One region of the Rothia sp. 18CD1-1 genome, then DNA from elsewhere that is predicted to be linked to it. Evidence: predicted binding sites of a transcription regulator. Region 1 holds the regulator's gene; the other holds the start of a gene.
The links. The regulator HspR, encoded in region 1, represses chaperone genes until heat shock. The targets are predictions, from matches to a motif close to AAGTTGAGTCNNNNNGACTCAACTT.

Region 1 (15,015 bases):
CGGGCAGCTCAAGAATCCCGGTGGGAACATACCAGACAGCCCGCCCTCGACCTCCTCGACACCGACGGTGCTACCGACACACCCGACTGGGCTCAACACCCCACCGATCTTCTCTTTATCCCTCTTCGGGATTCGCTCGACCCTGTGGTGGATTCTCTCACCCGTGCCGGCACCGTCCGTATTCCTTCCTCCGATCTTGAGGGGTTCTATCGGGATTTCTATCCGCAGCTTCACCGAACCTTACCGTTACGGGCCGCCGATAGCTCCGTAGAGCTCCCCCCGGTACAGCCACCGCAGTTGGTGCTCACGGTGACCTACAGTCGGGATCAGGCGCACACCTCCTGGGAGTGGGAGTATCCGCTAGATCCCCTGGACACCGCTACCGATCGTAAGGTAGTGCGGCTGGCTGTAGCACACCACCCCGGTGACGACGGGTCCGATGTACGCGATAGCGCCTACGAGCAGCGAGTGCTCAAAGCGGTACACGCTGTTCAACCGGCGGTCCCCCTCACCCGACACACCTACGAGGGGTGGGCCACCCGGACCCTGGTTGAAGATTCGCTCCCCCGCTACCGGCATCTGCCGGGGGTGCGCGTTGATACGGTGGGTCCCGTGCCCGAATTCCGTGAGAGGGAAGGGCAACCGGAGATTGTCGTGTCGGTTGAGTCAACAACCGACCGCGACTGGTTTAGGCTGGGTGTAGCGGTCAAAGTCGGTGAATGGTACGTGCCCTTCGCCAAGATTTTTGAGGCCCTCAACGCCCATCAAACCCATATGCTTCTGGGAGATGGCAGCTATTTCTCTCTCGACCGCCCAGAATTTGTGAAATTACAGGAACTTTTACGCGAGGCTGACGAGCTCACCGAGCGGTCCGGGCAGCTCACTATCTCCCGCCATCAGGTGGGCATGTGGGAGGAGCTTGAAGGTCTGGCGGCCGACCTTGAGACCGTTGATGCCTGGGACCGGCAGGTGTCGTCCCTGCTTGCGGTGGAGGACACCCCTCTGCCCGATCCGCCCGCGGGTCTCCAGGCGGACTTACGGCCCTACCAGCTCGACGGTTACCGCTGGCTTTCTTTCCTCTGGGAACACGAGCTCGGCGGTGTTCTGGCCGACGACATGGGGCTGGGAAAAACAGTTCAGGTTATCGCGCTGATGGCCCGCGCCAAAGAAATCTGGGCTGGCCGGGCAGATCGGACCGGCGGCAGCGGGACAGACGGCGAGCCTTTCGCCCCATTTTTGGTGGTTGCCCCCACGTCTGTGGTGCCCGCTTGGGTCCAAGAAATCAGCCGGTTCGCGCCGCATCTTGAGGTAAGAACTATCTCCGGTTCCCGGCAGAGGAATGGGCAGCATCTAGCTCACACCGTGACCGGGGCCGATATTGTGGTTACCTCCTATGCTCTGTTCCGGCGCGACCAAGATTCTTATATCGAGATCGGTACCCGCCGGGCATGGAACGGTTTGATTCTCGACGAGGCACAGTTTGTCAAAAACGCCAAGACCAAGGCGCACCGGGCAGCCCGGCAGCTACCGGCCCGTTTTAAGCTGGCGGTCACCGGCACCCCCATGGAAAATAACCTCATGGAGCTGTGGTCCATGTTTTCGATCGTGGCCCCGGGGCTCTTTCCCTCGGCCCGCAGGTTCAAAGATTTCTATGTCACCCCCATCGAATCCGGAGAGGATAGAAAAGCCCTGCCCCGGCTACGGCAGCGAATCCGCCCGCTGATGAAACGGCGCACCAAAGACCTTGTTGCCGCAGAGATACCCGAGAAAAATGACACACGGATCGACGTGCCGCTCGCCCCGGCGCACCGGCACGCCTACGACACCGCCCTTCAGCAGGAACGCAAAAAGGTGCTGGGGCTCATCGAAGATATGGATAAAAATCGTTTTACCGTGTTTCGTTCCCTGACCACCCTGCGTCGTATGGCGCTCGATGCCTCCCTTGTTGACCCCGACCTTTACGCGGGCGTGGAGTCTTCAAAGCTTGACTACCTTGAGCGGAACCTTCCCGAGATCATTGCCGACGGGCACCGAGCCCTGGTGTTTTCGCAGTTTACCTCCTACCTGAAAAAGATCGCCTCCAGGCTTGACCGGCTGGGGATTGACTACCTCTATCTTGACGGTTCAACCCGCGACCGCGCCCGGGTGCTGTCCGACTTCAGCAAGGGCGGCGTCCCCGTTTTTCTGATTTCTCTCAAGGCCGGCGGTTTTGGGCTGAATCTCACCGAGGCGGACTACTGTTTCATCATGGACCCCTGGTGGAATCCGGCGGCGGAGCAGCAGGCCGTTGACCGTGTACACCGTATCGGGCAGACCAAAAATGTGATGGTTTACCGGCTGGTTTCTACCGGGACTATCGAGGAGAAAGTGATGGACCTCAAAAATTCTAAGGCGGCCCTGTTTGATGCGGTGGTCGATGAGGGACAGTTTTTCAGTTCGCGCTTAACCGCCACCCAGATTCGCGATCTGCTGGATACACACTAACCGGCCCGCCCCAAGCTACCGGGTGATTTAATGCTAGAAAATACGTCTGCCGACACCCACGAGTGCGCAAGCTATCTACAATGCCCTAGCCCCTAGAAGCCCTCCACCGGGTGTAAAGGTGCATAGCCCCCACCGCTAACGAACCAATGAGCATACCGAAAACCATAGCCACAGAGGTTTCGGCGCACCAGGCCAGCACAGCACCCAGCCAGCCGTGAACGAGCGAGTGCACCCACTCTTCAAAGCCGTGGGCTATCGAAAAGGGCAGGTGCCAGCCCAGCTCGTCAAAACCGGTCAGTAGAATATGGCCGCCCACCCAGAGCATGGCAAAGGTTCCCACCACCGAGATAACATCCATCACCCCGGGCATGGCCTTGACCAGGGCCCGGCCAAACTTCTGAGCCCCCGCGCTCTGCCGGGCCGCCAGTGAAAGACCGATGTCATCCATTTTGACCAGCAGCGCCACCGTGCCATAGACCAGCAGGGTAATCATCACGGCAACCACCACCAGGGAGGCCGCACGCACCCAAAAAGTACTGTCCCCGGCCACGGCGTTGAGAGAGATCACCATGATCTCCGCAGACAGAATAAAATCTGTGCGCACCGCCCCCGAAATGATTTTTTTCTCGGCCTCCTCACCCTGCTCCAGTGCCGGTGTCTCATCTTCTGTATGCCCGGACCCGGTGAACATCTCAATCACCTTTTCGGCCCCCTCGTAGGAGAGATAGAGCCCGCCCAGCATGAGCAGGGGGGTCAGGGCCGCGGGGAGAAGCAGGCTCAGTAGCAGGATAGCCGGCAAAATAAACACCAGCTTATTGCGCAAAGAACCCAGGGCAATCTTTTGAATGATGGGTAGCTCCCGCTTGGGGTCGAGGCCGTTCATATACTGGGGAACCACCGCGGTATCGTCAATGACCACCCCCGCAGCCTTCACACTGGCACGGCCGGCGGCCGCCGCAATATCGTCGGTACTGGCAGCGGTGAGCTTCACCAAAGCCGCTATATCATCGAGTAGGGCAGCAAGACCGCCTGCCATAGAATCTCCCTCACAAAGCCGCACGACACCGCCGCGCCCAACAATTTTTACCTACCCAGCATACGCCAGACTCACCGGTTGCCGGCCGGAGACTGCGCACAATCAACACGCCACGGGGCATAACTCCCAGAAAATACCCATATGCCGGTGCTAACTTGAAACAGCAGGGGACCTCTTCAACCCCCGCACGACCTACCGGCACAAGGAAAGAGCAACCGCATGATCGATTCGATCAAGAAACTGTTAGAAAACGAAAAAATCCGTTTTCTGCTTGTGGGCGGGTTCTGCTTTATACTCACCATGGCCATCAACTACGGGCTCAAATACACTGTGCTCTCGGAGAAGCCCACCACAGCGCTGATTATCGCCACCACGATTGCCTCTATTGTCTCCTACATTCTTTCTTCGCAGTGGACCTGGAAAGATGCCGGTGGAGACCCCAAGCCCAAGGAGATCGTGGGGTTTATTCTGGTGACCCTCGGCGGCATAGTGATCAATGCCGCCCCGCAGTGGGTTTCCCGCTACGTCTTTCACCTTGAGGTTCCGCACGTCTCCTTTGTGTTTCAAGAGGTCTCGGATTTTATCGCCGGCCCTATCCTGGGCACCCTGCTCGCCATGATCTTTCGGTTCTGGGCACTTGACCGCTTCGTTTTCCACGGCAAACAGGCCCGTATGAAAGCGCAGATGTCAGAGGTTGTTCCGATGACCCGCTCGCAGCCGCAGGTTCCCACCGGCCCCGATACCGGCTCCGTCAACAAAGTAGCCTAGGTATACCCGTGGCGAATCTTACGATGGGTCCCCTTTCTTGTTTTCTGCGCCGGCAATCATCAACTCGAGGGTGAGGCAACCTCTATGTGTGAGAAAGAAGGTAGGTTCCCCGTGGTGAGGCCCAACTCCTACGAAGATTTTATCCGCCGACACTCCCCCCTGCTCGACTCGCTGGTAGAGGTTGGCTGGAGTCGCAGCGAAGCCTACACCCGTTTTACTATCCTCTTCCCCCACGAACCGCAGGAATACATACTGCGGGCCTTCAACTCTGGACGCTGGGTTTTTGTGGGCCGCAAAGAACACCTGACCAACCACACCATGATGGCTTCCGCTCTCTGGTACGCGATAGCGGTCACCTTTGATCTGGAGCCGGACCCCGCGTACACCGCTATCATCCTGGACCCTCTCATAGTGCAGGAGGTGCCCCGGCTCTTTGATGCGGCGGGGGTCAACGCTGACCGCATCGCCCTCATCCTGGGCAAGATAGGGGCCGGCGTTCGTTACCTGGCAGAGAACCCCTATGCCAGGCTTGAGGAAAGCTCCTACGACGATTTTGTCCAGGACCTCCCCGCAGAGGCGGTAGGTATCACTGACGAGGTCATGGCCTGGCCCCCCTCCCGTTTTCTCATTGAGGACAGTCTGGGTGATGGCAGCTGGTCGGTAGCGCTCATGCGGGTGGGAATCTGCCCACCCGACCTTGAGGAGCTGGGGCTGACCCTGGAGAGCTCCTCGCTGAGCAACCGAGCTTTCCGGAATGCGCTGGGAGAATTTCTCAGCTACTGTGTGCGCTACGACCGTAAACCGACGGTTTTGCTCTACGGCAGCTGGTCGGTGGCGCAGGCTCAGCTGGGTAGGGTTCCCCTCCTGGGTGCTGTCCGGGGTAAGTACGGTTCCTGGCACAGGGCGCTCAAGCTTGGGAGGGGCATGGTCACCGATGCGCTGAAGATGAGTGCGGCCGCCGCTGTGCCCGCGCGCCCCCGCGGCACCGACGACTTACCCACAACCGTGGGTATCGACGAGCTCAATGCCCACGGGATCGGGGTGGTGGAGACGCCGGCCCGGTCTACAGCCGAGAGAGAAGAGCACGCCTGGGATGATTTCACCGCGGTGCTGCGCAGTCGTTTGCGGGGGTTGCCCTGGAACCAGAGTATGCGCGTCTACTATATTTCACCGCACACGGTGGAGGCTAAAGACTACACCCCGTATCTGCGCATTATGCGCTCCCCCGCCGGCTATCTCTGCGAGGTGACCGCAGCCGAAGAATTTTTTGTCTCTCCGCCCAACTATGACACCGATTATCTGCGCGAACACGGCTGGTTTGAGCCTCAGAAGGCCGGGTTGCAGGCCTGGAGCCAGAATTTTTTTGATGTTTCTGCCGCGTCTTCCGCCCTGGTTGATGCTGTGCGTTTTGGGCTAGGATGTATCCGACCCGACTATTTTCAGTCGGATGACCCGGCTCATCCCGGTGATGCCGAGGCCCCCGGGCTAGGCCGCTAGCGGGCAGTGCCTCCGGTGCGGTTATCTATGTTTGGCTAAGGAGATACACGATCGCTGGCAGTTCTGTTTCACGCACCGAGGCCCTGATTCGCCGTAACAAAAAGCTGGCCCGCCGGGCCGGCCGGCAAGCGTTGAGGGACATTCAGCGGCTACCGCCAAAGAGGCGCCTGTGGCCGCTACTGATCTTTATTATGATCCTGCTGGTGTGTTCTCTTTTCTGGTTGGAGTCGCATAACCGGGGCCCCTCATCGCGTGAGGGCACGCGGGTGGGCACCGGGTTTGAGTCCGGCACCGTACACCGCTATTCCACAGCGATCGCGGTTCTCAATTCCCTTCAGGTACGGCAGGCCGGGGAGAAAACCGGCTACGCCCGCACACACTTTGGTGAAGCCTGGCAGGATACCGACAATAACGGCTGCGATACCCGCAATGATATTCTCGCCCGCGACCTCTCCGCGATTACCCGCGATAGCCGTTGTCGGGTGCTCACGGGGACCCTTCATGACCCCTATACGGCGGTCACCGTTGATTTTACCCGCGGCCAATCCAGTAGTGCCGAGGTTCCGGTAGACCACCTGGTGGCGCTCTCCAACGCCTGGCAGACCGGTGCAACCCTGCTCAACGAGCAGGAGCGCGCCCTGTTCGCTAACGACCCGCTCAATCTCCAGGCAACCGTTAAATCAGCCAATACCGAAAAGTCAGACGGCGACGCTTCCCGCTGGCTACCGCAGTCCGGCTACCGGTGCGAGTATGTGGCCCGGCAGATCTCTGTGAAGTCCGCCTACCGGTTGTGGGTGACGCCGGAGGAAAAGCGGGTGATGGAGGAGGTTTTAGGTACCTGCCCCGATCAGCCCGCCTATCGCTCAGACTATGCCTTAACCCGCTAGTTGTCGTCTTTTCTTTCGGGCGTGATGATCTGTATCTCTGAGGTGCGTTCCTGCTGTATCGCCTCGTGCTTGGCGATACGGGCGGGGTTTTTGCGCACAAAGTACCAGCCGATGCCCAGCAGGATAAACCATACGGGCATGATGAAGAGCGCTGTACGGGTGTCTTCGTAGAGGGAGAGCACGTAGAGCATGAAGAGGAAGAAAGCCAGCACCAGGTAGGTGGTCACCAGGCCGCCGGGCATCCTGTAGTGCGATGCCGCGTTGCGTTCGGGGAAACGCTTGCGGTAGACGATATAGCAGACGAGGATCATGGCCCAGCTAAAGACCGCGAGAATAGCCGCAACCGTGGTGACCGTGGTGAACGCTTCGATCACGGAGTCTCCCGAGTAGAGCAGCACCAGTGAGGAGAGCAGCAGGACCGCGGTGAGGAAGAGGGCGTTGCGGGGTACCCCCGATGCGCTCAGCTTGCTGAAGAAGCGGGGGGCTGAGCCCTCTTCCGAGAGGCCGTAGATCATGCGGGAGGTAGAAAAGATACCCGAGTTAGCCGACGAGGTTGCCGAGGTAAGCACCACAAAGTTGATGACGGAAGCGGCGATACCGAACCCGGCCAGGCTGAACATGGCGACAAAGGGGCTTGTTTCGGGGTTGATTTCTGTCCAGGGAGTCACCATGAGGATCACGGCGAGGGTGAGCACGTAGAAGGTGATGATACGAACCGGGACGGCGTTGATTGCCTTGGGCAGGGTGGTGTTGGGGTCGTGGGTCTCTGCCGCTGCGGTCCCCACCAGCTCGGAGCCAAAGAAGGCAAAGAGCGCGATTTGGAAGGCTCCCAGGAAGCCCATGGCGCCGTTGGGGAAGAAGCCGCCGTGCTCCCACAGGTTGGAGACCTGTGCGGTGTTCCCGCTTTCTGGGGTGAAGCTGATGGCGATCAGGACTGCCCCCACCACGATCAGAGCGATGATTGCCACGATCTTGATGAGGGCAAACCAGAACTCTATTTCTCCAAAGTTCTTGACCGAGGGGAGGTTGAGGGCAAGAAGTAGCCCGATCACCAGTAGGGCCGGTATCCATTTTTGAATCTCGGGCCACCAGAACTGGGTGTATCCGGTGATTGCGATGACGTCCGCTACAGCGGTTACCACCCAGGCAAACCAGTAGGACCAGCCCACAAAAAATCCGGCGCCGGGGCCCAGAATGTCTGAGGCGAAGTCGGAGAAGGATTTGTATTTGAGGTTGGAGAGCAGTATTTCACCCATGGCGCGCATCACCATGAAGATAGCCGCACCGATGATGATGTAGACAAAGAGAATGGAGGGGCCGGTGAGCGCAATGGTTTTGCCGGACCCCATGAACAGGCCGGTACCGATGGCGCCGCCGATGGCGATGAGTTGAATGTGCCGGTTACTCAGCCCGCGTTGGAGCTGATGGCCACTAGGGTCCCTGTGATTTTGTGTGTTCGGCATGAGGCCTCCCAAGGTATGTGATGCTGTTATCTTGTTTATCTTGCTTCGAGTCCTACATCATATAGTGGTCAATTCTAGCCCCTTCAAGGAGGTAAAGATAACTTAAACGCGCCAGCCCACCCCGGGTTAGGGTAGTTTGCCACCTCAAGTCGCTGTCGGCGGCTGTCCCCGGGTGGTGCCCGCAGCCGATACGGTGACGGTGCGGAATGTTAGGAGTTTAGATATTTTCCTTGTAAAGTTAACAGGAACTGTGAACTACTAGTGTCTTGGAAGGTAAAATACCCTTGGCTTCACTCTCTAATGCTGCGCTGCGTCTCACCTCGGGCGCCCTGATCCTCAACTCCGGTATCGGCAAGCTCTCCCTGGACGAGGACACCTACAGCTACCTTCAGCAGATGGCTCAAACCGGCGTGCCCCAGGTGGAGAAGCTGTCCCCCACCACCTTCGGTAAGGCACTGGCCGCCTCCGAGACCGCCCTCGGCGCGGCATTGCTGTGCCCCCTGGTTCCGGCAAAACTAGTGGGTCTCGGTCTCACCGCGTTCTCGGCCGGAATGCTCACCATGTACTTTGGCGATGACAGCATGACCCTCGATGACGGTATCCGCCCCTCCCAGCAGGGCACTGCACTGGCTAAAGACGTTGTGATGCTCGGCGCGGGCCTGGCCCTGCTCTTCTCGCGTAAGAAGAAATAAAAACCACGGATAGAGAGATCGGGGACCTACCTGGCAGGTGGGTCCCCGTTGTGCGTGTTCCCCGGTGTGGGCAGGGGAATCTCGGGTATGCCCCTAGCGGCGCCGGTAGGTGAGATCGTGAGCTGTCCTCCCGGCTTCCTCGGCCTTCCTCTCGAAGGAGGTGCGCACGCGTCCCTCCCAGCGCGGGGCCCAACCGCCCACCGGGTCTTCAGGACTCGTGCGCTCACCGGAGTGTAGGTTCTCAAAGTCAGGGTGAGCATCGAGCACCTCGCGCATAACCAGCGCATATTCGTACCAGTCCGTGGCCAGCCGCCAGACACCTCCGGGTTTGAGAACCCGGGCTACCGCGGTGGCGAAATCGGTGGAGACGAGTCGGCGTTTGTGGTGGCGGGTCTTATGCCAGGGATCGGGGAAGAATACCCAGAGTTCGTCCACCGAGCCTGCGTCCAGCATCTTATCGAGCAGTTCGGGCGCGTTTGCCTGCGCCACCCGCACGTTGGTCACTCCGGCGGTTTTTGCCTTGCGGATCAGGTCCGCGATGCCGGGGGTATAGACCTCAACCGCCAGAAAGTTGGTTTCCGGCAGCTGCGCGGCCCTGTGCACAATTGCCTCCCCCAGCCCCGAACCTATCTCAAGGACCAGTCGAGCATCACGGCCGTATATTTTCTCGGCGTCAAATGATGCCGTATCCGATACAGACGTATCAGTGATGTCGCGCGGAATATCGAGGACATAGTCCGCAGCGTGTTTTTCCCAGGCGGCCAAGCGCCGGCCGGTGAGGCGGTCTCCTCGGCGCACAAACGAGAGCGGTTTCCTATGGTAGGCGGGAGGGACCTCCCGCCCAGCCAGGTCTCCGCCCTCAGCCGTGTGCGCCTCTTGCGCCGCTTTCTGTTTTTTGGTTTCCACAAGCTCTCCTCGGTGATGGTAGCCGGTGCCGGCGGAAGGGACCCAGGCCCACACCGACAAGCCTGTACCACTATACGTGAGATGGGTCTGCAAGCAGGGCAGACGTTTATACCTTCCGTCTGTCACGGTAGAGTACCACGGCGTGTGAGCCGGCCGCCGGCCGCTGACCGCGGGATAGGTGCACGATATCGCCGCCGCTTCCCGCCGCGAAAACCCTCGATGATTCGGCGAGCTTCTGCTGGGTACGCTGAAGCTGGTCCATCAGATCCTGCACATGGGCCTGCATCTGCTCCACCTGATCTTGAAGGGTCATGATCCTTCTGATCCCCTCCAGCGAGACACCCGCTTGGGAGAGCTCCTGAATCTCCTGCAACTTCTCAATATCGCGCTGAGAGTAGCGGCGGGCGCGTCCCGGAGCCCGTGAGGGTTGCACCAGACCCATGCGGTCGTACTGGCGCAGGGTTTGCGGGTGCATCCCCGCAAGCTCCGCGGCAACCGAGATCACAAAAACAGGTCTGTCCGATCCTAGAGTCATGTTTTACCGCGCCACCTTACTCATCAAATCTGCCCGAACATTGTCCTGGGGGGCCAGCCGGGTAAAGCGGTCGAATGCTTCTTGAGCTTCATCTGAAAGGTTGTGCGGCACCTGAACCTGGGGAATAACAATCAGGTTCCCCGTGCCCTTTTTCGTGCTGAATCCCTTCCCTTTAGCCCGCATCTTACGGCCCGACGGGTGGCCCGCTTTCATCCGAAGCTTCACCCTGCTGCCGTCCGGGGTGGGAACCTCAAGCACCGCGCCCTCAACAGCCTCTCTCAGGCTCACCGGGAAACGCACCAGCACATCATTGCCCTCGCGCTCAAAAACCGGGTGGGAGTCAACCTGCACGTGAACAACCAGGTCCCCGGCCCCCGCAGGACCCGGCATACCCTTACCGCGCAGCTTGAGCTTCTGCCCGTCTTTAATACCGGCGGGAATCTTCACCTTGACCTCGGTGCCGTCGGGGCGGGCTAAAGTCATGGACACCCCGGTAAAGGAATCCTTGAAACTGATCCGCGCCTGGGCTTCGGCATCTGCCCCCCTACGCGGAGCCTGCTGAAACCCCCCAAAACCCTGAGCTGACCCGCCACCAAACATGCCGCCAAGACCACCAAGAAGATCTTCAATATTAATATTCTGGTCACCGGAGGTAGAAAAATGCACATTCTGCCCCCCACCAAAGCCTCCGGGGAAACCGGCACCGCGGGGATCCGCAAACCCTGCCGCACCGTATTGACGGATCTGGTCATATTCCTCCCGGTCCTTCTTATCGGAGAGAACCTGGTGGGCCTCGGTTACCTCTTTAAATTTCTTCTCTGCCGCCTCATCACCGGGATTCTGATCCGGGTGATACCGACGCGCCAGTTTGCGGTAAGCTTTCTTGATCTCGGCATCTGTGGCGTTCTCGGAGACGCCCAGCACCTTGTAAAAGTCTTGATTGAGCCAATTTTCACTAGCCATAGTACGTCTCCTCTCAGTTAGACGGTTGTTCTTTCAAGATTCTTATAAATTTACTATCTTTTCTGCCACCCACCGGCGGCATATATGCGGAAAAAATGGGCGGATACGAAACCCGCATCTGCGTTTCATACCCGCCCACAAACCAGCTTCTCACTACTCAGCGGTAGCCACTGCCACCTGCGCAGTGCGCACCACGCGGTCTTTCACCCGGTAGCCGTTGCGCAGAACCATCGCGATATGATCCGGCTCCACCTCCGAGGTGGGCTGCTGCATTACCGCCTCGTGCACCTTGGGGTCAAAAGGCTCACCCACAGCACCGTAGCGCTCCAGGCCGTGCTTACCCAGGGTCTCTTCCAGCTTGCTGGCGATAGCGGCAAAGGGGCCGTCTTCAAGATCACCGTGGCTGCGGGCAGCGTCGATATCATCGATCACCGGCAAAAGTGCAGACACAAGATCGGCAATCACAAACTCGCGCAGCTGCTCTTTCTCTTTACCGCTACGGTTCTTGAAGTTGGTGAACTCCGCCTGAAGGCGACGCAGGTCATCAAGACGTTCAGCAGCTAGCTTCTGATGTTCGCTGAGTGCTTCCTCGGTGTCCCCGGGTTCCGCCGCGGCCTCGTCGGCCTCGACAATCTCCTCAGCTACATCCTCAGCCTCGGGGTGGCCCTCCGCGGAGGGCGCGTTGAACGCGTCTTCCAGAGGGTCCTCACCCTGCTGCCCCTTGGTGTTCTCAGACATGGTTAGTTCTTCTTTTCCTCGTCGTCATCGATTACTTCTGCGTCTTCGATGTCCTCTTCACCGGCGGTGTCAGCCTCAGCAGCCTGCGCCTGAGCGTAGATCGCCTCGCCCAGCTTGACCTGGGAAGCCTGCAGCTTCTCGTAGGCTGCCTTCACGGCGTCGTCGTCTTCACCCTCAAGAGCTTTCTTGAGCTCGTCGACATCGCCCTGCACCTCGGTCTTGACGTCTTCGGGCAGCTTGTCGGCATTATCCGCGATGAGCTTGTCGACAGAATAAGCAACGGTCTCCGCCTGGTTGCGGGTCTCGGCTGCCTCACGGCGTATCTTATCCTGCTCGGCGTGGGCCTCAGCGTCCTTGACCATGCGGTCGATATCCTCCTTGGAGAGGGAGGTGCCGCCGGTGATGGTCATCGACTGCTCCTTGCCGGTGCCCTTGTCTTTAGCAAAGACGTGCACAATACCGTTAGCATCAATATCGAAGGTCACCTCAATCTGCGGCACACCGCGCGGAGCCGGGGCAATACCGGTGAGCTCAAAGGTGCCCAGGTTCTTGTTGTCGCGGGTGAATTCGCGCTCGCCCTGGAATACCTGAATCGAAACTGACGGCTGGTTGTCCTCGGCGGTCGTGAAGGTCTCACTGCGCTTGGTCGGAATAGCGGTGTTGCGCTCGATCAGCTTGGTCATCACGCCGCCCTTGGTCTCAATACCCAGGGAGAGCGGGGTGACGTCGATGAGCAGCACGTCCTTGCGGTCACCCATCAGCACGCCGGCCTGGATAGCCGCACCCATAGCCACCACCTCATCGGGATTCACACCCTTGTTCGGTTCGCGACCGGTCAATTCCTTAACAACCTCGGATACGGCCGGCATACGGGTTGAACCGCCCACCAGGATCACGTGCGCAATATCGGAGACGGACACACCGGCTTCTTTGATCACGTCGTTGAAGGGCTTCTTGGTGCGCTCCAGCAGATCCTTGGTCATGTCCTGGAACTTAGCGCGGGTCAGTTTCTCGTCCAGGTGGATGGGGCCCTCGGGGGTTACCGAGAGGTACTGTAGGGAAATGTTGGTGGAGGTGGCCGATGAGAGTTCTTTCTTAGCCTGCTCAGCCGCTTCACGCAGACGCTGCAGAGCAATCTTATCCTTGGAAAGGTCCGCACCGGTCTTAGCCTTGACCTGCTCCAACAGCCAGTCAACGATCCGCTGATCCCAGTCATCGCCACCGAGCCTGTTATCACCGGAGGTTGCCCGCACCTGAATGGTGGAGAAGCCGTCTTCGTCCTTGCCCACTTCAAGAAGTGAAACGTCAAAGGTTCCGCCGCCGAGGTCGAAGACGAGAATCAGTTCATCTTCTTTACCCTTTTCGAGGCCGTAAGCCAGTGCCGCCGCGGTGGGCTCGTTGATGATACGCAGCACGTTGAGACCCGCGATCTCGCCGGCCTCCTTGGTAGCCTGCCGCTCAGCGTCGTTAAAGTAGGCGGGGACGGTAATCACCGCGTCACTGACCGAGTCATTCAAGAATGCTTCGGCATCGCCTTTAAGTTTCTGCAGGGTGCGGGCCGAAATTTCCTGGGCGGTGTATTTTTTGCCGTCCACTTCGGTCGACCAGTCGGTACCCATGTGCCGCTTGACCGATGAAATGGTGCGGTCGACGTTGGTAACCGCCTGGCGTTTTGCCACATCACCAACGAGGACTTCGCCGTCCTTGCTGAAAGCAACGACGGAGGGGGTGGTGCGAGCGCCTTCGGCGTTCGCGATAACGGTGGGTTCGCCACCTTCGAGTACTGCCACAACAGAGTTGGTGGTACCGAGGTCAATGCCTACTGCACGTGCCATAAAATTTTTTCTCCTGATATAGATGTTTTCTTTTGAGTTTTATCGCAAGTCGCTGCCGCTACCTCCTGGCTTATACCTACCGCGCGGGGTCCGGTCTGCGTTTTGCTTCGCTATCAAGTTTCCCACGTTTTGGGCCAATGTCAATAGAGTTGAGTTAAGTTAGCTCAATTTTTATGATTTTTTATAGCTCAGGATAATTTTTCGGGGACCGAAGGGTCGAGGGAATCCTTGATTTTCCGGGCTTGTGAGAATCCGTTAGAACAATTATCAGCTCTCGGTGAACAAGGCTCAATCTTGAGCGATACGCGCTCAAGGTACGGCGGCAGCACCCTGCCGGGCAGGCTGATCGGCCCCATCGAGCTCACCCACAACAGCCCCCCACGGGTGCGGCCGTGCAAAGATAGCTACATGTACAAAATCATGACAGTCTGCACCGGAAATATCTGCCGCTCCCCCATGGGCGAGTACCTCATTCGCGACGCCGCCCGCAGGGCCGGGCTAGACCTCGAGGTAGATTCATCGGCAATCACCGCGGAAGAGGTGGGCAACCCCATCGACTCCCGCGCCCACAGGGTACTCGCCGAGGTCGGCATAGACGCCGGTGCCCACCGCGCCCGGCAGTTCCGCGCCCGTGACTTTGCGCACCACAACCTCATTCTGGCAATGGATCTCAACCACTACAGGGCACTCACACGCATGGCTCCCACCACAGAAGACCGCGCCAAGGTACACCTCATGAGAGAATTCGATCCGGCACTCGCCCAGCAGCCGCACGACTCGCTGGGGATCTACGACCCCTGGTACGGCGACCAAGAAGATTTCTACACAACCTTTACCATGATCCGCGACGCCGTCCCCGGGGTCATCGCGCGAGCCAAAAACGACACCGCAGAGAACTGATCCGTGCACGAATTTACCGATACGGAGGCATTCCTGCACGCCATCACCACCGGCATCAGGCTCACCGATACCGCACCCTACGTCATTGCTATCGACGGACGAAGCGGTGCCGGCAAGACCACCCTGGCCGCCCGCCTGTCGGACCGGCTCACGGCAGCTGCTCTGGCCCACGATATTTTCCATATGGAGGACCTCTACCAGGGCTGGGGCGGGCTGGCCGCCGGTGTGGCCCAGTGGAAGAGGAACGCGCTGGCCCTGGCCTCCGGTACACCCATGGTGTACTACGGCTGGGACTGGCGGGACAGCAAACC
Region 2 (15,015 bases), on a different contig from region 1:
ACTTATTTGGATAACCGGAGTTATTGGGTCCGTACTCTTTGTTACCGGTTTTCTCTTTCCGACAACAATATTATCGAGAACTCTAGCCGTGGTGTTCATGGCAACACTGACAGCTGTTGTTTATTGTGTGGTAGCTGGGGCCGACAGGGAATCCTTATCCACGGGTTCCCGCGCTCCCGCGTAAGTTTATGCTGTCAGTCAATCACTCAGCCGTGGTGCGGGCCTGAGATACTTTGCCGCAGCCGGTTCTTGAATCTAGCGGTGCACAATTTTGGTATATAAGCCGGTCTTTGGGTTAGAGTTTACAGGGAGGGACGTGCTGTGCCCTGGCTCTCGGCGTGAAGGTTGAGCGCACATGAACCGTGACCGGGCAGATGTCGTCTTGACAACAATAAGAAAGCCGAAATACTTTTCGGTACTACTTCAACGAAGAAGGAATCCAGTGGACCTGTTCGAATACCAGGCACGCGATGTGTTTGAGAAGCACGGTGTTCCCGTGCTCAGGGGCATCGTGGCTACCACCCCAGAAGAAGCAAAGGCAGCAGCCGAAGAACTCGGTGGCGTTACCGTGGTCAAAGCCCAGGTGAAAGTTGGCGGCCGGGGTAAAGCCGGCGGCGTTAAAGTGGCAAAAACCGCCGAAGAGGCATACGAATACGCGCGGCAGATCCTCGGCATGGATATCAAGGGCCACACCGTACAGCGCGTGATGATCGCCGCCGGCGCAGATATTGCCGAAGAATACTATTTCTCCCTCCTCCTCGACCGAGCAAACCGGTCTTACCTGGCCATGTGCTCGGTAGAAGGCGGCATGGAGATTGAGCAGCTGGCTAAAGAACGCCCCCAGGCACTGGCCAGGGTTGAGGTCAACCCGGCCGTGGGGCTGACCGCGGATGTTGCCGCAGAGATCGTGAGAGCAGCAGGTTTCCCCGCAGACCTACACGAACCGGTTGCCGAGGTTCTGGTGAAGCTGGGGGAGGTCTTTGATCAAGAAGACGCCACCCTGGTGGAGGTCAACCCGCTGGTCAAGACAGCCGACGGTAAAATTCTGGCCCTCGACGGTAAGGTGTCCCTCGACGATAACGCCGAGTTCCGCCAACCCGACCATCTGGCTCTGGTCGATAAGAGCACGGAGAACCCGCTTGAGGCAAAAGCAAAAGAACACGACCTCAACTATGTCAAGCTCGACGGTGAAGTAGGGATCATTGGAAACGGCGCTGGGCTGGTGATGTCCACCCTCGACGTCGTTGCCTATGCCGGTGAAAACCACGGCGGGGTGAAACCGGCTAACTTCCTCGATATCGGCGGCGGTGCCTCGGCGGAGGTGATGGCTGCCGGCCTCGACATTATCCTCAACGATGAGCAGGTCACATCAGTCTTCGTTAATGTTTTTGGGGGAATCACCTCCTGCGATGAGGTTGCCAGGGGCATTGTGAAGGCTTTGGAGATTCTCGGTGATAGGGCTACCAAACCCCTGGTGGTGCGTCTTGACGGCAATAGTGTTGATGAGGGGCGCCGGATCCTGGCGGAGGCCAACCATCCGCTGGTCCACCAGAAAGACACCATGGATTCGGGTGCTGACCGGGCAGCTGAGCTGGCCCACACCGCACAGGTTGACCGCTAGTAACTGTTTTGAAGAGGGTTTTGAGATGTCTATTTTTCTGAATAAGGATTCCCGGGTTATTGTTCAGGGTATTACAGGCGGTGAGGGTTCAAAGCACACCGCCCGTATGCTGGCCTACGGCACCAACATTGTGGGTGGGGTCAATGCCCGTAAGGCCGGTAGCACCGTGAGTCACACCGATAAGAACGGCCGGGAGGTTGAACTTGAGGTGTTCGGTAGTGTTGCCGAGGCTGTTGCTCAGACAGGCGCAAATGTGTCGGTTGTTTTTGTACCCCCGGCCTTTACCAAGGACGCGGTGATTGAGGCAATTGATGCCGAGCTGCCGCTGGTTGTTGTGATTACCGAGGGGGTTCCGGTGCAGGATTCTGCCGAGTTCTGGGCTCATGCCCGGTCTAAGGTCGATGCTGAGGGCCGGCAGATTACCCGTATTATTGGGCCTAATTGTCCCGGTATTATTACACCCGGTGAAGCAAATGTGGGTATTACACCCGGTGATATTACCGGTAAGGGGAGGCTGGGCCTGGTTTCTAAATCGGGTACTCTCACCTACCAGATGATGTATGAGCTGAGGGATCTCGGGTTTACCACCGCTATCGGTATTGGTGGAGACCCGGTGATTGGTACCACCCATATTGATGCTTTGGAGGCTTTTGAAGCGGATCCCGACACCGAGGGCATTGTGATGATCGGTGAGATTGGTGGTGATGCCGAGGAGCGGGCCGCCGAGTTTATCAGGCAGCATGTCACCAAGCCCGTGGTGGGCTACGTTGCCGGGTTTACCGCCCCCGAGGGTAAGACCATGGGGCACGCCGGTGCGATTGTCTCGGGGTCATCGGGCACAGCCCAGGCTAAAAAGGAGGCGCTTGAGGCGGCGGGCGTGAGGGTGGGGAAGACCCCCTCCGAAGCGGCAAATCTTATGCGCCAGATACTGACCCAGGGTTAGGGCTCGCTGAGGTCCTGTAACCTGATAGGGGTGTTCTACCGTACTATGGTGGAACACCCCTATTTTTATATCCTCCGGTAGAAGGAGAAAAACGAGGAGATAAAAAAATCATACTCCCCGCGAATGATTTTTGCTTTAAGAATGTAGAGGGCCTTCTTCAAGGACACCGTGAAAGAGAAGAAAACGGCGATCACGGATTTACTGGCATCGGTTGTGTGTAATACGGTGATACCGCAGTCATAAATTCTATTATTGTTTAGGTAGAAGTTTTATCCATGAATAGCTCTCTAGTGCAGCTACCGTCGGCGGGGCGGGGTCGTATTGTTGCGGTTGATGTTGCCAGGGCTCTTGCCCTGGTGGGGATGGTTCTGGCTCACCTGTATAGCCCGCACGGGTTGCTGGGAGAGATAACGGAGGGTTTCCCTTCTTCTCTCTTTGCCCTGCTGTCGGGTGTGTCCCTGGCGATTATGGCAGATTCAGCACAGAGAAATAATCTGAGTATTCTGGTTTTTAGGTACCGCACGGTTGTGCGCGGGATACTGCTCCTGCTGATTGGAATGCTTATCGCTCCTTTTGCGGGGGGCATAGAGATTGTTTTGTTTTCCATTGGAGCTGTTTATATTGCGCTTCCCTACGCCCTGGGGCTTTCTAAGCGTGCTCAGCTGGGTCTGACGGCTCTGCTGGCAATATGTTCTGCGGCAATTTATCTGCTTCTGAGCTTTAACCTGATCCCCTACCGGGAGCTTGGTGGATCCTACCCGGTTTTTGCCTGGGCGACCTATGCGCTGGCGGGCGTGGTTTTCTATCGCAGCTTGATGGGACGAGGAAAGCTCGCGCAGAGAGATACCCTGTGGCTGTCCCTGCTCACGGTGGTGGGTTTTGTGGTGACCATCTGGGGCGTGACCCATCGAAGCTGGGCCCCCTACGGTTTACCCTACTGGGTTATCCGGGTGCTTAACCTTGAGGCACATACGGGAAGTTTGGGGGACATTATCTTAACCCTGGCCGGTTCTCTCAGTGTGCTGGGCCTGTGTCTGCTCCTCTTCCGCCTGTCTGTATTGGCCTATATATTCTTCCCACTCCAGGCCCTGGGGTCAATGTCGCTGAGCGCCTATATTGCCCATATTCTCTCTGCGGGAGCCGTGATCTCATCGGTATCGGCTATCCGATACGAGCAAGCAACATGGGCCACCATCGTCTTTTCTCTGGTCATTGCAACGATTATTAAATGCTTTTTCTCTAAAGGTCCGGCTGAGTACTTAATGGCTGAATCCGTTAAGAAACTCACCTCAACAAAAAACTAAGAAAGTAGGAACCGTGAAAAAAACACTTTCAGCTCTTGCTCTTGCCGCAAGTCTCTCATTATCTGCCCTACCCGCCGCGATGGCAATTGATAACAGTAATTTTGCAACTAACCGGGAACAGGCGCAGACTGTGGCTTCTTTTCAGGTGACCAAGGACGGTGACCCCGAGGGCGACTGCACCGCCACCGCAATCTCTCCGCAGTGGGCTGTGACCGCCCACCACTGTGTGCAGGATGCAACAGAGTACGGCGGTAAGCTCCGTTTGGGGGAAGAAGGCAACTACAAGTATTACGATGTTGACTACTGGGAAAGTGCCAAAGACGGCAGTGACCTTGCCCTGGTCCACACCTCTCAGAAAATGGAGCTTGACCACTACGCTGAGGTTGATGACAAGCCTCTGACCCCCGGTGAGGGCGTGCTGTACGGTTGGTCGCCGGGCGGTATGGGTAAAACCGGTAAACTGCCGGAAGCTAAACTTTCTGTTACCCAAGAAGAACTCTCAGAATCCGGCCTGAACGGGGGCTCTTCATCGGGTGAGAGCCCGATACTCTTCACCAACATACCGGGCCAGGCCACTATCCAGCCGGGTGACTCCGGTGGACCATTCTTTAAAGGCAATAAAGTGGCTACCGTCACCACGGGTTCGACTGCTGATACCCCCGGTGCTCAGGCTGTGCTCACCCCGGTGGCTAACCACCACTCGTGGATACAAGAGCGAATAGCTCACGAACCTACCGACCAAGAGAAGGTTCAAGAGCTTGAGGAAAACAAGAAGCGGCAGGAAAGCATGAGCGCAGTAGAGGGTGCGGAGGGCCATGAAGAAGAGGGCGCTGCTGGTGAAAGCAGTGAGCAGGCCGGGGAAACCCAGCAGGCGCAGGCTGCCTCATCGACCGAAACCCCCTCATCGACCCCCTGGATTGTGGGAGGTGTGCTCACGGTCCTTATTCTGGCGGGGTCAATAGCGTTTGCCCGGACGCGTAAACAAAAATAGGGCCTAGCTTGCGTCGGTGCCAAAGAGTAGGCCGAGCAGGTAGGTTACCGCCGCGGCACCCAGCCCGATAGCGATCTGCCTCAGACCCCGCTTGAGCGGTGACGCCCCGGAGAGCAGCCCGACGATCCCGCCAGTTATACCCAGGGCCGCTGAGACCAATACCAGCGAAAGCACGGTAGCCAATACTCCGGTGGCCCCAAAAACAAAGGGAATAATCGGGATCAGCGCACCGGAGGCAAAAAAACAAAATGATGCCGCCGCGGCACCAATATCGGTGCCGAGGGCGGCATTGTTGTTTTCGCCGGTATCCTGCCGGGGGTCCTGCCAAGAGAGTGAGGGGTCGCAGTCGCAGCTGAAATACCCCAGACGCTCCAGGGCTCGATGGTGGGCCGCCTCATGACTCATACCCCGCGCCTTGTAGATGAGTTCCAGCTCATTCTGTTTAATGTCAAGCTGGTGGGCCACGTCGAGGGTCACCTGGGTGGGGGAGGAGGCGTCAAGCATCTCGCGCTGGGACCGTACCGAAACAAACTCACCGGCGGCCATGGAGAGTGCTCCGGCCAGGAGGCCGGCGATACCCGAGAGCAGAACCATCTGCGATGAGGCCCCGGTGGCCCCGATTCCCATAATGAGGGCGAGGTTGGAGACCAGCCCGTCGTTGGCCCCGAAGACGGCGGCACGAAAATTGCCCGAGAGTTTTTCCCTGCCGCTGGTGGAAAGTGCCCGCATGATTTCTTCGTGAATGGCCTCGTCGGCGGCCATGGCTTGGGTGGCGTCGGGGTCTTCGGCGTAGGGGGAGCGCTGTTCGGCTCTCTGGGCCAGGGCCAGCACGAAGACGGTGCCGAAATGTTTGGCCAGGAACTGGAGGGTCCGTGCTGATAGCGAGGGTTTAGGTTCGGGTTCGGCGTGTTGGCCTAGTAGGGTTCGCCAGTGGTTTTGGTGGCGGTGTTCTGCCTCTGCTACCCGGTGTAGAATTTCTGCCTCATGTCCGCTGGCTCGTTCCGCCAGGGTTGCATATAGTGTGGTTTCGGCTATTTCTTCTGCCAGGTAGCGCCGCCAGCGGCGGATCTGGGAGGTGGTGGGCTCCATGCGGTTACCTTATCGTGGGCCGGTTGCTGTGATTGAGCCGCGTGCCGGGCGGGTGCGGCCTCCCACAAGATTCTAGACTATGTGCCGGGTTTTACGACGCCCGCCTAAGCTCGTGCAGGACAAGCCGGGGAATCACAAGCGGTAGCTGATTCGTTGGGAACAAAGTAAGCAACCAAGGTTGTGGATATGAGAGCCAGATACGTAGTTTCAATGGTGTTGGGATAAATTTGACGAAACGTGGATAAAAATACGTGATTTCGTTAGGACTCTTCTGTAAAATTATGATCTGTATTATTTATAAAAATAAACAGCTCTCTAGGGTAAGATAAAGAGTTTTAAGAGGGGGTGGAAGTTTAGTCTGAATGATTGATTTCGACTCGTATATGATCAAGGAGTCAGATTGAGCGAAGAGTTATTATATCTTAATATTTTATTAATTATCCTGGGCTTACTTTGGGTGACGGTAGCATTTTATTCAACGAGAAAAGGTGCAGGTGAGTTTTCTTTTATGGGAGTCACAACTCCAGAGACGACAAAGTCTCCTAAGGCGTGGATGGAGGCTCATCGGTCGATTAAATTCCCCCTGATTATTTTTGGTTCATTGATGTTGTTATCCGGTGCTTTGCTTCTGGTTTTATCACATATAAGCGGTTTGACTTCTATTAGTATAGGCAGGTTTGCACTTTTTACCAATGTGCCTTTCGTGATTTATTGCTACTTTAGGGCAAATGGTGTTGCGAAAAAAATTAATCATTTATGATGTATCTCAATCTTTGAGATTTGGTTTACTTATAGCCGCTGTTCGTGTTTGGAAGGGTAGTGATTTAAGCCGGTTTGATGGGGTACTAAAAAATCAGCGTAAGCAGAGCCCCGGTGGTGAGTCTGCGCCGTAGCAAGATCTGCTATACCGTCGCGGTAAGCTCGTGCAGAGCAAACCGGGCCGCTAGATAGCCGCTCATACCGTGGACCCCTGGCCCAGGCGGGGTGGCTGCCGAGCAGAGGTACCAACCCTTTCTGGGTAGGCTCCAGGGTGCGGCGGCTAGCCTGCTCGGTAGAGTAAACGCCCGGGAAAGAGCCTGCCACCGGGGACTGGCTGCGCCCGTCTGCGGGGTTTCTGCGCGCAGAGTTCCGGAAGTGAGAAGCTGCCAGCCCCGTAGGGCACCGGTGGAAATGTCACCGCCCACATAGTTGGGGTTGTAGCTGGCGAATTCATCTGCCCTCCTACTCGTGGAGGCGAGCACGGTAGCTGAGAAGCCGGGAGCAAAGCGTTCGATTTCTGCCGTGATAATTTCGACCGGGTCCGCAGGCGAGTTGTTGGGCACGTGGGCATAAGCCCATACGGTGTGCAGCCCGGCCGGTGCCCGAGAAGGGTCGAAGAGGGAGGGCTGAGAGACCAGTACAAAGGGGTGCTGGGGTAGGTAGCCGCTATTGACCGCTTCTTCTGCCGCGGAAACGGCAGACCAGCTACCGCTCAGGTGCACGGTGCCGGCTTCACGTAGTCTTGGATTACTCCAGGGAATCGGGGCACTGGTCACGAAATCGGCTTTTGCTGCCCCCGGCCCGTACCGCCTGACCGGTGGTTCCCGGTGGGGGCTGGCAGCCCGTGCCGCGGTCTCTACGTCCGTATCCCAGAGAACCAGATCTGCACCCCGGAGTTCGTCGGGAAGATCGTGTGGGGCGACCGCTGTATTGCATGAAACGCTGCCGCCGTGGGAGCGGAGTGTTGTGAGGAGGAAATCGGCAATGTTCTGGGAACCGCCCCGGGGGATTTTCCAGCCGCTGGTGAGGCCCACCCCGCCCAGGAGTAGGCCGGTTCCCAGGGCCAGGGGGTGGAAGGGCGGAAGCATGGAGTGGGCGGCAACACCGGCAAAAGAAGAGGTCAGGCGGCCACAACGATGCGTGAAGCGGTGGCTTTCTGCGTGATGGTTCGACACTGCCTGGGCCCAGGGTTTGGGAGGGCTGATAAAGTCTACTTCCCGGTGGAGCCCAATACCGCGGAAGAAGGGAGAGGCAAGGGCTAGGGGGTGCACCGCCGAGCAGTGATCGTGCAGGGTCCCGTAGCGGTCGTGACGAAAAGAGCGCAAACCGCCGCCGGGTGAGGGCGCTGCTTCGAGCACTCTCACCCGCAGACCGGCCCGGGCCAGAACAATAGCCGCGGACAGCCCGTTGGGACCCGAACCAATAATAAAGGCTGTCCGCACTAGGATCCTTTGTTGGGTTTATTAGGTTTATGGAAAATAAAATATGAAGGTATAGCAGTAAGTATAGCTGCGAATATAGCACGTGACAGTGGGTGCATATCCCAGCTTTGCACAACCCCAAGGAACATGAGAAAAACAGCTGTCGTGGCAAATACCGCAATAAATTTTTCAAACACTTTCATAGTCCCACCTCTTCTTTGCGGTTAATTTTCCGGCACCGTTGTTACCCGCGAACCCGGTCACGTAGCCGGATGGAGGGTTGAGTGGCACATTCTTGAGAGCCTGCGTCTCTCCAAAAGAATGGGTAATCTCCTGTAGAGATATATTCATGAAAGCTCCTTTGCCTCAGAAAGAATCCAGTAGAAATCGCGTTCTTTACTTTCCTTATCACGGGTAAAAGTCTGCTACCCGGTGCGTTCAAGTGAATACGCATATTTTTTAGTAAGTACCTTTATGGCGGTGGGCGATAGAATATTTTACCGGTTGCCTACGAGTCTATTTGTCAGTATACTGTGCGTCAAGAGTTTTTTGAAAATTTCGTCAAGAATTTTTAAGAATCCGCACATCGGTGGCTGACTCGACCTGCTTTCCGGGTCGCGCCGGGCAGAGAAAAGCGTCCGTCGGCGGGGGCCTAACGGACGCTTTCTCTCTATCTTTGCCTATAGGTGGTGCGGTGCGGTCTCTTAAATATCGCCCTCTGCGTTTTCGAGGTGGGCGCGAACAAACCACTGGAATTTTTCCAGCTCCGCGGTCTGGCCGATCAGCAGGTCCTCGGTCACGGGATCGATGTCGCCTACCTTAGCGATAGCCGCGCGGTGATCCTCAATTACACCGGTGTAGACCTCGTTGAGAGCCTTCAGGTGAGTCTGGGTATCTGCCCGGCCCACGGAGTAGTCGCTCCAGGAGCGCTTCTTCACCAAATCGCCGGGAGTGCCGTTGGGGGAGACCCCCAGGGTGGCCATGCGCTCGGCGAGTTCGTCGGCAAAATTACGAACCTGGTCAATCTGCGGGTCAATCATCTCGTGAACACTGATGAACGAGGGGCCGATAACGTTCCAGTGGGCGTGCTTGAGTGAAAGTTGAAGATCGTTCATGGAGTGCAGGCGAAGCTGCAATATTTCTGCTACCTGGTGTCCCGATGACTCGGTGAGACCGGGGACGGTAAAGTTTGCTGCTTTGGACACGGATTTTCCTTTCCTTGTACTGCGGTGTTTGGGGCGGAGATAAACGGTGACTACCGCTGTGGGACCTCCCCGCCGGTAGTTATTAGTTTATCAAAATAAGAGCCCAAAAACCAGCTTTATTTTGAGTTATTCAAAATAAGTATTTCCTCAAGGGTAAGCCTGTCGTGGCTAATTCGTAGGTTACCCCTACCTTCGGGAACCGGAACCTCGCCCGGTAAAACAATAACCTTCATCCCCGCCTCGGTGGCACTCTGTACACCCGAGGGTGAGTCCTCAACAGCAATGCAGTGGGTGGGGTCAACCCCCAGCGCCTCTGCCGCCAGAAGATAGGGCTGCGGATGCGGTTTGGGGTGGCTGGTTTGCTGATCGCCGATTACGGCCTGAAAAACGCCGGGAGCCTTAGAGGCAGTATTCTCCGCCACCGCGGTGGTGGCATTGGTGACGATTGCGGCCGGTATACCCGCCTCGCGCACCTCGGCAAGCAGCTGCGGAATACCGGGTAGAAAGTCGTAGGTGGACTCGGAAAAAGCCTCCCGCATATAACCGATGAGTTTCTCTTCGATGTCGGAAAGCGGTAGATCTACCCCCACCTGCTGGAGCCTTTCAAGAGTAACTTGAATAGAATAGCCCAGAACGGCGCGGGTGTCCGCGGTGGTCCAGGTGGCTCCGTGCTCTTCACTGATTTTCTGCTTTGCCCTCTCCCAGATGGGCTCGGTGTCAACAAGGGTGCCGTCGTGGTCAAACAGAATGGCCGCGGGTTTTTCGATGCCAGAATCGGTGAAGCTCATAGAACCACCCTACCGCGAACCGGCACGTTTAGGATTATCTTGTGAGCGTCAAACAAGCTATTCCCCAAACCTTGGATCGTCCCGCACCGAGGGGCGGTATCTTTACCCGAGCGGCCCTGCACCTCTCGGTGCCGGGGGCGGTATTTTCTGCACTGTGGATTACCGCCGGCCGAATACTCTTTGGTGCTGGCGGCGAGCTGGTGCCGATTTTTGCGCTCACCTTCGGGCCGCTACTTTTAGCGGTGCTACTGTGCGCCGCCTTCTATAGCTACCGGGACGCCCGGCGCTACCGGCCGGGTGCGGGTACAACCCCGATGATCGCCTACCTTCAGGTGACTGCCTGGCTGATGGCTTTTATTTTTGGTCTGCTCTGCCCCGACCGTATTGGCGGGCGCACGGTCTCGGCAGCGGCCAACCTGCTGGGAGAGGATTTTATAGGGCTCTCGGCGGGGTTCGGAAACACCTTCGGGATACTCACCTTTGTGGCCGCGTTTGCGCTGTTTTTTGTGGCGCGCGGAGAAGAGGCGCGTTCTCGCAAGCTCAGCGCCGGCATCACCGAGGAAAAAGAAGAGGAGCTTGCCCGCCAGCAGAGCGCATACGACTTCTTGGGCGACTAGTCCGATGTGGTCGGTATGTTTTGGGTGCGCTCCGGCGCCCTTGAGTGTGTGAAGGTGTTTGCGCGGGGCAAGAAAAAGGGATAATCTATATCCATAGATATTAAATATCTATCTCATAGCATTCAGGAGAAACCCCATGACAACCACCCACGTTCTACTCGGCGGCAACGGATACCTCGGCCGCGAAGTCACCCGCCAATGGCTCGCCGCAGACCCCCGGGCTCATTTCATCGCGGTCTCAAGCTCCGGGGCCAATCGGCTTACCGACCCCCGAGTTACCACCATCACCGCAGACGCTACCAGCTATGACTCTCTTGCCGCAGCCCTACCCGAGCACATCGACACGGTCGTCAACTTCCTCGGCCGCCCCGGCAAAAATGACGAAGACAATCGCAGTATCAATATCCTTCCCGTGGAGAACATGCAGAAACTTGCCGCCGAACGCGGTGCCACTGCTCTGGGATACATTGGTGGTAGGCTCGGCCCCAAAAAATTTACCGCCACCAAGGCCGATATGATCGACCAGCTGCGTTCGGGCGACCTCCCCGTCGCCGTGGTTGAGCCCACCCTTATCTACGGTGGTGGACGCTCCGACGCTATGGCCAGAATGGTCCCCGTCTTCAAATTCCTTGGCCTTTTCTCCGCTACCTTCAAACCCGTTGAGGTGGATGAGGTGGCTCGCGACCTCGTAGCCCAGCTCACCCGCCTATACCGCTAGGGATTCTCATGAAGATGAACCGCAGTACCGAGCAGGCCCTCTTTGTCTTGCTCGTGCTTGGCTCCCAGGAGGGGCATGCCCCCGTCAAAAGCGGAACCCTGGCCCGTGTCCTCGATGTTTCAGACTCCTACCTTAAAAAAATCCTCAAACACATGGCGAGCACCCGGCTTATTCGGTCCCTGCCCGGCAGGGACGGCGGCTACCAGCTTGCTCGCCCGCTTGCGGATATCACCTTCGCCAATGTCTTTACCTCCCTTGAGGGGTTTGAGGCCCCCTCTACGGCGGCACTGCTGGCTCGCGCTGTCTTTGAGCCGGGCCAGCACCTTGAAGAGAGTCTGGAGAGGGTGACAACTACTTTTCAGGATGCGGCCCGCGCCTTTGAAGATCGGCTGGGCGCCCTCACTCTCGACCAACTTCTCACCCCCGAGGCCCTGGAAAAGGGAGCCGTTGACTGGGTGTCACACGCAGCTGGCAAACCGCCGAAACGGTAACAGCAGCCATGTCACAGATAACTATTAGCCGCACCTACCCGGCGCCCCCGGATCAAACCTTTGAGTGGTTTGTGGACAGCACCAACTACACTGCCTCACTCATGGTTGCCAAGGTGACTCTCGGTGATCCTGTAAAGCCCCGGGGTCTAGGGGCTGGAAGTCGACGCACTATCTACATGCTCGCCGGAATCTACCGCGAGCAGATAACAGAAATTACTCTCGATCGGTCCATCACCTACCGCGTGGAATCCTCCGTTCCTCCGGTCATACAGGACTTTACTCAAGTCAGGTTTTCTTCACTACCCGAAGGTGGCACCCGGGTTGAATGGGAAATTCATATTGATGTCCCGATTCCTATCCTGCGCCCGCAGGTATCTGCGCTGGCCTGCCGTATTGCGGCTAGACTCTACTCCACTGTTATGAAAGCCGCCAGTCGTAGTCTCGGGTAAATCTCGCCGTTTAACTGCGGGCGGCGGTTTGTGGTCAATCTATGCGGATAAATTTGTGGAAAATAATGTGTCGGTTTCTTGTCAACCTGGGTTGAGTGATATAGACTCAAGTTAGTTATTCTGCTTGGGCGCATGGTGAGGTGGGAAGAACCTGCCGCAACACTCGGCCCGGGCCTCACAGAGAACGTTAGACACAGAGATAGGGAGAAAAATATGGATGCAAAATTTACCACCAAATCGCAAGAAGTTATCAGCAGCGCAAACATGAACGCGCAGACCGCCGGCAACCCCAGTATCGAACCCGCCCACCTGCTCAAAGCCCTCATAGACCAGCGCGAAAGCGTGGCGGTTGCGGTGCTCAAGGCCGCCGGGGTAGATATCGAGGCGGTTTCGACAGCCGCCTCCGGCGAAATCTCAAAACTGGCAAAAACCAGCGGGGCCAGCGTTAACCAAGCACAGTTCAGCCGCGACTCGCTGCGCGCCCTACAAACCGCCCAAACCAAGGCACAGCAGTTCGGAGACACCTTTGTGTCAACCGAAATGATTCTGCTGGGCCTTGCCTCCAACGACGATTCCACCGCGCGAGCCCTAGCAGCGCTGGGGGCCGGTGCGCAGACCATTGAAGAGACCATTCCGCAGGTAAGAGGAGACCGAACCGTGGACACCCCGGACCCCGAAGGCACTTTCCAGGCTCTTGAAAAATACGGTACCGACCTCACCGCGGTAGCCCGTGCGGGTAAACTTGACCCGGTGATCGGCCGCGACTCAGAAATACGACGAGTGGTTCAGGTGCTCTCGCGGCGCACCAAAAACAACCCGGTACTCATCGGTGAACCCGGCGTGGGTAAAACCGCCGTGGTCGAGGGGCTTGCCCAGCGCATGGTCTCCGGCGACGTGCCCGAATCTCTGCGCGGTAAAACCCTCATCAGTCTCGACCTCGGCTCCATGGTCGCCGGCGCTAAATACCGCGGTGAATTTGAAGAACGCCTCAAAGCCGTACTCGACGAAATCAAAAAATCTGAGGGGCAGATCATTACCTTCATCGATGAGATTCATACGGTGGTGGGAGCCGGCGCCTCCGAGGGTTCCATGGACGCCGGTAACATGCTCAAACCCATGCTGGCCCGCGGTGAACTGCGCCTGATCGGTGCAACAACCCTCAACGAGTACCGCGAAAACATCGAAAAAGATGCCGCCCTGGAACGCCGCTTCCAGCAGGTATATGTGGGGGAGCCCAGCGTGGAAGATACCATCGGTATTCTGCGCGGTCTCAAGGAGCGTTACGAGGCCCACCACAAGGCAGCTATTGCGGACTCAGCCCTGGTGGCGGCAGCCAACCTCTCCAACCGCTATATCCCCTCGCGCCAGCTGCCGGACAAGGCGATTGACCTGATCGACGAGGCGGCCAGCCGACTGCGCATGGAAATTGACTCGGCACCCGAAGAAATAGACATGCTCCGCCGGCAGGTAGACCGGCTGACCATGGAAGAGCTGGCCCTCAAAGATGAAACCGACCCGGCCTCCATTGAGCGCCTGGACAACCTGCGCGCCGAGATGGCCGACAAGAAAGAAGAGCTTGACGCCCTCAACGCCCGCTGGGAAGCAGAAAAGGCAGGACTCAACCGGGTAGGAGATATTAAAAACCGGATCGACGAACTGCGGTCCCAGGCAGAGGTTGCCCAGCGGGAGGGAAACCTGGGCGAAGCTTCACGTATCCTTTACGGAGAAATTCCGGCCCTGGAGGGCGAACTGCACGATGCGCAGAAAGCTGAAGAAGACAAGGCCGGCACGGAAAGTATGGTCTCAGAAGAGGTGACCGCCGATGATATCGCCGAGGTGATCTCCTCCTGGACGGGCATACCCGCCGGTAAAATGCTTCGGGGAGAAACCGAGAAACTCCTGCACATGGAAGAGGAGATCGGTAAGCGTCTGATCGGGCAGAAAAAGGCGGTTGTTGCTGTTGCCGACGCTGTGCGCCGCTCCCGCGCCGGGGTCTCCGACCCCGACCGCCCCATCGGATCCTTCCTTTTCCTGGGCCCCACCGGTGTCGGTAAAACGGAGCTGGCCAAGGCGCTTGCCGAATTCCAGTTTGATGACGAGCACGCCCTGGTTCGTATCGATATGAGCGAGTACGCCGAGAAGCACACCGTTTCCCGCCTGGTCGGTGCCCCTCCCGGATACGTGGGCTACGACCAGGGCGGTCAACTGACCGAGGCTGTACGCCGCCGCCCCTACTCGGTGGTGCTCCTCGACGAGATTGAGAAGGCTCACCCCGATGTCTTCGATATTCTGCTACAGGTACTCGACGACGGCCGGCTGACCGACGGGCAGGGCCGCACCGTGGACTTCCGCAACGTGATACTCATTCTGACCTCTAATCTGGGGTCCCAGTTCCTGGTGGACCAGGACCTGGGCCAGGAGGAGAAAGAGAAAGCGGTCATGAATGTGGTGCAGGGGTCCTTCAAACCGGAGTTTTTGAACAGGCTCGACGACATTGTGATGTTTGAACCCCTCAGCGTTCAGGACCTCTCACGGATTGTTGATCTGCAGATCGCCTCCATGGCCCAGCGCCTGGAACCGCGCAGGATCAGCCTGGACGTTACACCGGCGGCCTCCGAA

Region 2: clpB (ATP-dependent chaperone ClpB) is a predicted target of HspR. The motif match lies at 12,485-12,509, and genes of this name have one in related genera.

The regions. Positions count from the first base shown of each region.
Region 1 is NZ_JBUZLI010000001.1:40,095-55,109, reverse strand. It holds gene ACS1BR_RS00295 (DEAD/DEAH box helicase) at 1-2,484, shown strand, start outside; gene ACS1BR_RS00290 (DUF808 domain-containing protein) at 2,570-3,520, opposite strand; gene ACS1BR_RS00285 (GtrA family protein) at 3,740-4,288, shown strand; gene ACS1BR_RS00280 (TY-Chap domain-containing protein) at 4,373-5,785, shown strand; gene ACS1BR_RS00275 (HNH endonuclease family protein) at 5,917-6,672, shown strand; gene ACS1BR_RS00270 (amino acid permease) at 6,669-8,135, opposite strand; gene ACS1BR_RS00265 (hypothetical protein) at 8,420-8,827, shown strand; gene trmB (tRNA (guanosine(46)-N7)-methyltransferase TrmB) at 8,921-9,676, opposite strand; gene ACS1BR_RS00255 (heat shock protein transcriptional repressor HspR) at 9,840-10,268, opposite strand; gene ACS1BR_RS00250 (DnaJ C-terminal domain-containing protein) at 10,272-11,231, opposite strand; gene ACS1BR_RS00245 (nucleotide exchange factor GrpE) at 11,385-11,969, opposite strand; gene dnaK (molecular chaperone DnaK) at 11,972-13,804, opposite strand; gene ACS1BR_RS00235 (low molecular weight protein-tyrosine-phosphatase) at 14,099-14,704, shown strand; gene ACS1BR_RS00230 (nucleoside/nucleotide kinase family protein) at 14,708-15,015, shown strand, end outside.
Region 2 is NZ_JBUZLI010000007.1:45,449-60,463, reverse strand. It holds gene ACS1BR_RS06065 (hypothetical protein) at 1-184, shown strand, start outside; gene sucC (ADP-forming succinate--CoA ligase subunit beta) at 443-1,621, shown strand; gene sucD (succinate--CoA ligase subunit alpha) at 1,647-2,564, shown strand; gene ACS1BR_RS06050 (hypothetical protein) at 2,840-3,868, shown strand; gene ACS1BR_RS06045 (trypsin-like serine protease) at 3,882-4,859, shown strand; gene ACS1BR_RS06040 (VIT1/CCC1 transporter family protein) at 4,863-5,948, opposite strand; gene ACS1BR_RS06035 (SdpI family protein) at 6,349-6,708, shown strand; gene ACS1BR_RS06030 (phytoene desaturase family protein) at 6,851-8,149, opposite strand; gene ACS1BR_RS06025 (hypothetical protein) at 8,149-8,331, opposite strand; gene ACS1BR_RS06020 (hypothetical protein) at 8,318-8,479, opposite strand; gene ACS1BR_RS06015 (Dps family protein) at 8,833-9,333, opposite strand; gene ACS1BR_RS06010 (HAD family hydrolase) at 9,450-10,121, opposite strand; gene ACS1BR_RS06005 (hypothetical protein) at 10,163-10,738, shown strand; gene ACS1BR_RS06000 (NAD-dependent epimerase/dehydratase family protein) at 10,875-11,456, shown strand; gene ACS1BR_RS05995 (RrF2 family transcriptional regulator) at 11,465-11,947, shown strand; gene ACS1BR_RS05990 (SRPBCC family protein) at 11,956-12,396, shown strand; gene clpB (ATP-dependent chaperone ClpB) at 12,610-15,015, shown strand, end outside.